One region of the Stenotrophomonas sp. YJH_SMC_17 genome, then DNA from elsewhere that is predicted to be linked to it. Evidence: riboswitches for the same ligand, from Rfam matches in the RefSeq annotation. Region 1 holds a riboswitch; the other holds the start of a gene.
What was found. A riboswitch is a leader RNA that binds a small molecule or an ion and turns the genes downstream of it on or off. The one in region 1 is predicted to bind glycine.
Positions count from the first base shown of each region.

Region 2: another riboswitch for glycine. It lies ahead of gcvP (aminomethyl-transferring glycine dehydrogenase); the one in region 1 lies ahead of AC5P8Z_RS10975 (trimeric intracellular cation channel family protein).

Region 1 is NZ_JCAFUU010000003.1:270,516-273,918, reverse strand. It holds partial or broken gene AC5P8Z_RS10995 (hypothetical protein) at 1-112, opposite strand, end outside; gene AC5P8Z_RS10990 (nuclear transport factor 2 family protein) at 116-547, opposite strand; gene AC5P8Z_RS10985 (hypothetical protein) at 616-1,032, opposite strand; gene AC5P8Z_RS10980 (GIY-YIG nuclease family protein) at 1,177-1,452, opposite strand; glycine riboswitch at 1,493-1,582, shown strand; glycine riboswitch at 1,596-1,699, shown strand; gene AC5P8Z_RS10975 (trimeric intracellular cation channel family protein) at 1,784-2,401, shown strand; gene AC5P8Z_RS10970 (3-deoxy-7-phosphoheptulonate synthase) at 2,613-3,403, opposite strand, start outside.
Region 2 is NZ_JCAFUU010000002.1:299,279-302,681, reverse strand. It holds gene AC5P8Z_RS06435 (multidrug effflux MFS transporter) at 1-1,152, opposite strand, end outside; glycine riboswitch at 1,454-1,556, shown strand; gene gcvP (aminomethyl-transferring glycine dehydrogenase) at 1,619-3,403, shown strand, end outside.

The DNA.
Region 1 (3,403 bases):
GCGGCCGGCCTTCGGCCAGCGTCAGCCCGAGCAGGTACAGAAGGCCAGGCAGCAGCGCGATGCCGGCGATTAGCACGACGACGGAGATCCATGCTTTGCCGGCGGCACGCATCGCTCACTGTGCCTTCGGCTTCGGGTACCACAACGCGTTGACGATGACCCAGCGTTGGTCAAAGCGCCCCATGTGGAAGTAATCGACGAACCATGGGGTTTCCAACCACACCGAGGCCGCGTTGCCGGTCAAGTCCAGCACCGTGCAGCGACGGTCCCATTGATCCTTCGGCGTCTTCAGCGCGCCCTGCTTTGTCAGCGAAACCAGTTCCTCCTTCGACATGCGGCGCAGGCCAAGCCGCTCGTCGGGCGTATCGCCGAGCACCGCGCGCTTGGCCAGGTCCGGATGCAGGGAACGGGCGACGCGCTGCGGGTCGGCTTCCAGCTGGCCATCGACGTAGTCGTGGCAGGTGGCTTCGATGGCCGCGAGGGTGGCTGGGTCGGCGGCAGGACTTGTGGCTGCGGAAAGGGCGAACAACAGGGCGATCGTGGACATCCGGGTCTCCAGGGCTGAGGGCTGGGCGATCATGGCATGTGCAAGCCGCATCCCCGCATGGCGTGGATCTACGGCATCAGGCCCATTTCGTCGGTGCCCAGCTGCATGTACATGAACGCAGCGGCTTCTACAGACATGGGCTGCCCCTGCGGGAAGCTGTCCAACCAGGTGGTGATGCGCGCATGGCGCCCCGCCAGCGCATCCGCCAATGCCTGCTTTTCCGCGTCAGTGGCGCGCTCCTGCATTTCGTTGCGAAGCACGTCATCGCCGATCCCCCACCTTTCTGCGAACGGGATCAGATCGATCAGATCGGGAGGGACCCGGTCACGACGCAGGTGGATCGGTTCGGGTGTCCTCGGGCCATACGCTGCCAGCTCAGCGGCGGTGCCGATCTGCCCCTGCTGCAGTGGCGGTGGGGGTGGTTCCTGGGTGCAGGCCAGAAGGGCCACGCAGGCAGCCAACAGCAGTATCCCGCGGTTCTTCATCGGACGGATCCATGTGTCGATGGGTGTGGCGATCATGGCATGGACAAGGCCTACCCACGCACGGCGTGGATCTACCGTAGAGCCCAGTCCATGCCCGGGCCCCGCATCGTGCAGACGGAACAGAAGCCGAGCGTGGGCTCGGCTCTACAGAAGCGCGGGATCCGGCGCCTGCAGCCAGGCCAGCTTGCGTTCGCGCGGCTGCTGCTTGAGCTGCCATTCGGCGCGCGAGGCGGCGGCGCGGTCCGGGTACTCGCGCACGGCAAGGATGCGCAGCGGCGGCCGGGCGCGGGTATAGCGGGCGCCCTTGCCGGCCTGGTGGGCGGCGAAACGCGCGTCCACGTCGGTGCTGATACCGGCGTAGAAGCTGCCGTCGCGGCATTCGAGCAGGTACAGGAACCACGGGCGGAGGGACGGGGCCATGGCCGGATTATGCCGTGCTGCACTGCAGCGGATATACTGGCGCCCGAATGCAGGAGAGAGGCGCCGTGCTGGCGCCCGCCGAAGGCGCAGGCTCCCATGATCGCTCAGGCCGGTGGGCTGGAATCCCACCAACCATGCATTCGACTCGCCGAGCTGGAGAGAGGTCACCGGGCACGCCCGGGACGATCCGCCGAAGGGGCACGCGGCCTACGCCGCTGAACTCTCAGGCAAAAGGACAGCGGGAGCGGCACCGGTCATCGTCATCCCGTCATTGCGCAGGCAGTGGCGGTATAGGCGCATGGCCGGCCCCACCGCGCCCGGAGCCTGCCCCATGCTGCTGTCCATCATCTACCTGATCGCCATTTCCGCCGAAGCCATGACCGGCGCCCTGGCCGCCGGCCGCCGCCGCATGGACCTGTTCGGTGTGGTCATGATCGCCTGCGTCACCGCGCTCGGAGGCGGTTCGCTGCGCGACATCCTGCTCGGCCACTATCCGCTGGGCTGGGTGAAGCATCCCGAGTACCTGGGCTTCACCGTGTGCGCGGCGCTGATCGCCACATGGGTGGCTCGCTGGATGCACCACTTCCGCCGTACCTTCCTTGTGCTCGATGGCCTGGGCCTCATCGCCTTCACCCTGATCGGCTGCTCGATTGCGCGCGAAGCGGGCCATGCGATGCCGATCGTGCTGATCGCCGGCATGCTGACCGGCGCGTTCGGCGGCGTGCTGCGCGACATCCTCTGCAACGAGGTGCCGCTGATCTTCCAGAAGGAGCTGTACGCGATCATCGCGTTGCTGACCGGCGCGGCGTACCTGTTGCTGCTGCACTGGGGCGTGGCCGACGCCACCGCGATCCTGTGCTGCCTGGGCGGCGGCTTCGCGTTGCGCCTGCTGGCGATCCACTACCGTTGGGAAATGCCGAAGTTCGTGTATCACGACGAAGTGCATTGAACGATAGCGTGTTCGCCGGGCATGGCCCGGCGCTACCCTTCGCGCCCTGCACCACCCCGGCGATGTACCTGGCGCTGTCGCTCATGCGCAGCGCCAGGCGCATCGCCGGTGCAGATGGGCCGGTCTCCAACTCCGACCGGCCCTGATCGCGGCCGCACCCCCGCAGGCGCTGGCCGCCATCCACACTCGTGCCGCCGTGAGGCGGCTTTCATCAGGCCGCTTCGGACACCTTCACTTCGCGACGGGCGCGCACGGCCGCAGCCAGTCGCTCCAGCACCGTCACGGTGGTGTCCCAGTCGATGCAGCCATCGGTGATGCTCTGCCCGTAGACCAGCGGCTGGCCTTCCACCAGTTCCTGGCGGCCACCCACCAGATGGCTCTCGATCATCACACCCACGATGCGCTGTTCCCCGTCTTCCAACTGAACGGCGATGTCCTCGATCACCTTCGGCTGGTTCTCGGGGTTCTTCAGGCTGTTGGCGTGGCTGGCGTCGATCATCAGGCGCGTCGGCAACCTGGCCTTGGCCAGTGCCTGGCAGGCCTCGGCCACACTGCCCGCGTCGTAGTTCGGCTGCTTGCCGCCACGCAGGATCACATGGCAATCCGGGTTGCCGGTGGTCGAAACGATGGCGGTGCCACCCTGCTTGGTCACCGACAGGAAATGATGCGGATTCGAAGCGGCACCCACCGCGTCGGCGGCGATCTTCACGTTGCCGTCGGTGCCATTCTTGAAGCCGACCGGGCACGACAGCCCCGACGCCAGTTCGCGATGCACCTGGCTTTCAGTAGTGCGCGCACCAATGGCACCCCATGCCACCAGATCGGCGATGTACTGCGGCGAGATCACGTCAAGGAACTCGACACCGGCGGGCAGGCCGAGCTTGTTGATGTCGCGCAGCAGGCCGCGGGCGATGCGCAGGCCCTTGTCGATCCTGAAGCTGCCATCCAGGTCCGGATCGTTGATCAGGCCCTTCCAGCCCACCGTGGTGCGCGGCTTCTCGA
Region 2 (3,403 bases), on a different contig from region 1:
GAAGAACGCGGCCTGCCCCAGCGCCAGGTGCAGCGGGCTGGCACTGAGCAGCGGCGACACCACGCCCGCCACCACCGTGCTGATCATCAGCTGCACGAAGGCCTGCAGCGACGACGCCAGGCCACGCTGGTGCGGGTACATGTCCAGCACCGCCAGGGCCAGGATCGGGAAGATCAGCGACATGCCCATGCCGCCCAGGAAGATCGGCAGCACCGCCCACGGCAGCACGAACTGCGGCGACAGCGCCACGTAGCCGACATTCAGCAGCGCCGACAGCGCGCACAGGCTGAAACCGATGGCGACCTGGCGTGTGGGCGTGGTGTGCCCGGCCATGCGCCCGGACAGGAACGAGCCGGTGGTCATGCCGCCGATGGTGGGAATGAACAACCAGGCGAAACCGCCCTCGCCCAGATGCAGGTGCTGCATCACGAACACCGGCGCCGAGGAGATGTACAGGAAGATGCCGCCGAAACCGATGCTGCCGGCCAGCGCCAGGCGCAGGAAGCGCGGGTTGAAGCCGATGCGCACGTAGTCACGCAGCAGCACGCGCGGCGACAGCGGCACCCGCGCCTCGACCGGATGGGTTTCCGGCAGGAAGCGCGCGGTGGCCGCAAGCAGGACCAGTGCGAACACCACCAGGAACCAGAAGATCAGCGGCCAGCCTGCACCACTGAGCAGGATCCAGCCGCCGATGATCGGTGCGATGGCCGGGGCGATGCCGAACAGCATCGACACCTGGCTCATCAGCCGCTGCGCGTCATGGCCATGGTAGAGATCGCGGATCACCGCGCGGCCGACGATCATGCCGACACCCGCCGACAGGCCCTGCAGCGCGCGGAACGCCAGCAGCGTGGGCAGGTCGGTGGACAGCGCGCAGCCGACCGAGGCACCGACGAACACCACCAGACCGCCGAGGATCACCCGCTTGCGGCCCCAGGCATCGGACAGCGGGCCGTGCGCCAGGCTCATCAGGCCGTAGAACAGCAGGTACACGCTGATGGTCTGCTGCACCGCCACCTCGTCCACCGCCAGGCGCTGGGCCAGCTGCGGGAACGCCGGGAAGATGGTGTCGATCGAGAACGGGCCGAACATGGCCAGGCCGGCAAGCAGCAGGGCCATGCGACGGGTGGAGGGGGCAACAGCGGCGGTCATGGAGGCAGCGTCCGGCAGGTCCGTGCGGGGCACGCACGGCGGGCGCCGGTCCCGCAGCAACGGGGACGACGCCAGATGAATTCGGGTATCCGCCCATCATAGGTGGGGATTGCGCCTGACGCCATGCAGCACTGCACAAAACGCACGGCCGGGCCATCGGCCATTCAGGCGCGGCGGCACCGACCAGCAGCCGCTGGCCGGGCCCGCAAGGGGCTATAATCGGCGGGCAACACGGTGGGAGAAGCGGAACACCGCTGCCGAAGGCGCAACGCCCGTAATCGCTCAGGCCCGATACCACCCGTAACACAACTCTGGAGAGACCGGTTCGATCCGGCGCCGAAGGGGCACGAAGCTGCGGTTTTCCGCGCTTTTAAACTCTCAGGCAAAAGGACAGAGGGGCGCCCCGCAGACCGCCGACCGGCGGCTTGTGCCCGTGCGTGTGCCCTTTCCTGACGGATCCTTCGCCATGTCCCAGAACACCCCTTCCCTGCGTGAGCTCGAGCACCACAACGCGTTCGTCGAGCGCCACATCGGCCCCAACGACGCCGAGATCGCGCAGATGCTCGATGTCGTCGGCCACGCGTCGCTGGATGCGATGACCGATGCCATCGTGCCGGCCAAGATCAAGTCGCCGGCGCCGCTGGCGCTGCCGGAGTCGATGACCGAAGTGCAGGCACTGGCGAAGATCCGTGCCATCGCCGACAAGAACACCGTGCTGCGCAGCTTCATCGGCCAGGGCTACTACGGCACCCACACGCCGAACGTGATCCTGCGCAACATCCTGGAAAACCCGGCCTGGTACACCGCCTACACCCCGTACCAGGCGGAAATCTCGCAGGGCCGCATGGAAGCGCTGATCAACTTCCAGACCCTGTGTGCCGACCTAACCGGCATGGAAATCGCCAACGCCTCGCTGCTGGACGAAGCCACCGCCGCTGCTGAAGCGATGACCCTGGCCAAGCGCTCGGCCAAGTCCAAGTCGGACACCTTCTTCGTGCACGACGCCGTGCATCCGCAGACGCTGGAACTGCTGCGCACCCGCGCCGAGCCGATGGGCATCGTGCTGCGTGTCGGCACCCCGGCCGAAGCGCTGGATGCGGAAGCCTTCGGCCTGCTGCTGCAGTATCCGGATACCTTCGGCCAGGTGGGCGACTACAAGGCGCTGGTCGATGCCGTGCACGCACGTGGCGGCCTGGTGGCCGTGGCTACCGACCTGCTGGCCCTGACCCTGCTGGCCGCCCCGGGCGAATGGGGCGCGGACATCGTGGTCGGCAACAGCCAGCGCTTCGGCGTGCCGTTCGGCTTCGGTGGCCCGCATGCGGCGTTCATGGCCTGCCGCGATGCCTACAAGCGTTCGATGCCGGGCCGCCTGATCGGTGTTTCGGTCGATGCCCAGGGCAACCCGGCCTACCGCCTGACCCTGCAGACCCGCGAGCAGCACATCCGCCGCGAGAAGGCGACGTCCAACATCTGTACCGCGCAGGTGCTGCTGGCGGTGATGGCCTCGATGTACGCCGTTTACCACGGCCCGGAAGGCCTGACCCGCATCGCCCGCCGCACCCATCGCCTGGCCTCGATCCTGGCCGCAGCGCTGCGCAATGCCGGCGTGCAGGTCGGTGGCGACTTCTTCGACACCCTGCATGTCACCGGCGTGCACGCCGATGAGATCCACGTCAAGGCACGCGCTGCCGGTTACAACCTGCGCGCGATCGACAGCGACTCGGTCGGCATCAGCCTGGACGAGACCGCCACCCGCGCCGACGTGGTTGCGCTGGCTGCGGTGTTCGGTGCCCAGGCCGACGTCGACGCGCTGGACGCCAGCACCGCCGACGCGCTGCCGGCCGGCCTGCTGCGCCAGTCCGCGTTCCTGACCCATCCGGTGTTCAACACCCACCACAGCGAGCACGAACTGCTGCGCTACCTGCGTTCGCTGGCCGACAAGGACCTGGCGATGGACCGCACGATGATCCCGCTGGGCTCGTGCACCATGAAGCTCAACGCCACCGCCGAAATGATTCCGGTGACCTGGCCGGAGTTCTCGCAGATCCACCCGCTGGTGCCGGCCGACCAGGCGCTGGGCTACAAGGAACTGATCGATACGCTGGAAGCGATGCTGGTGGAATGCACCGGCTACGACGCGGTCAGCCTGCAGCCGAACTCCGGCGCGCAGGGCGAGTACGCCGGCCTGCTGGCGATCCGCGCCTACCACCGCTCGCGCGGCGAAGGCCACCGCGACATCTGCCTGATCCCG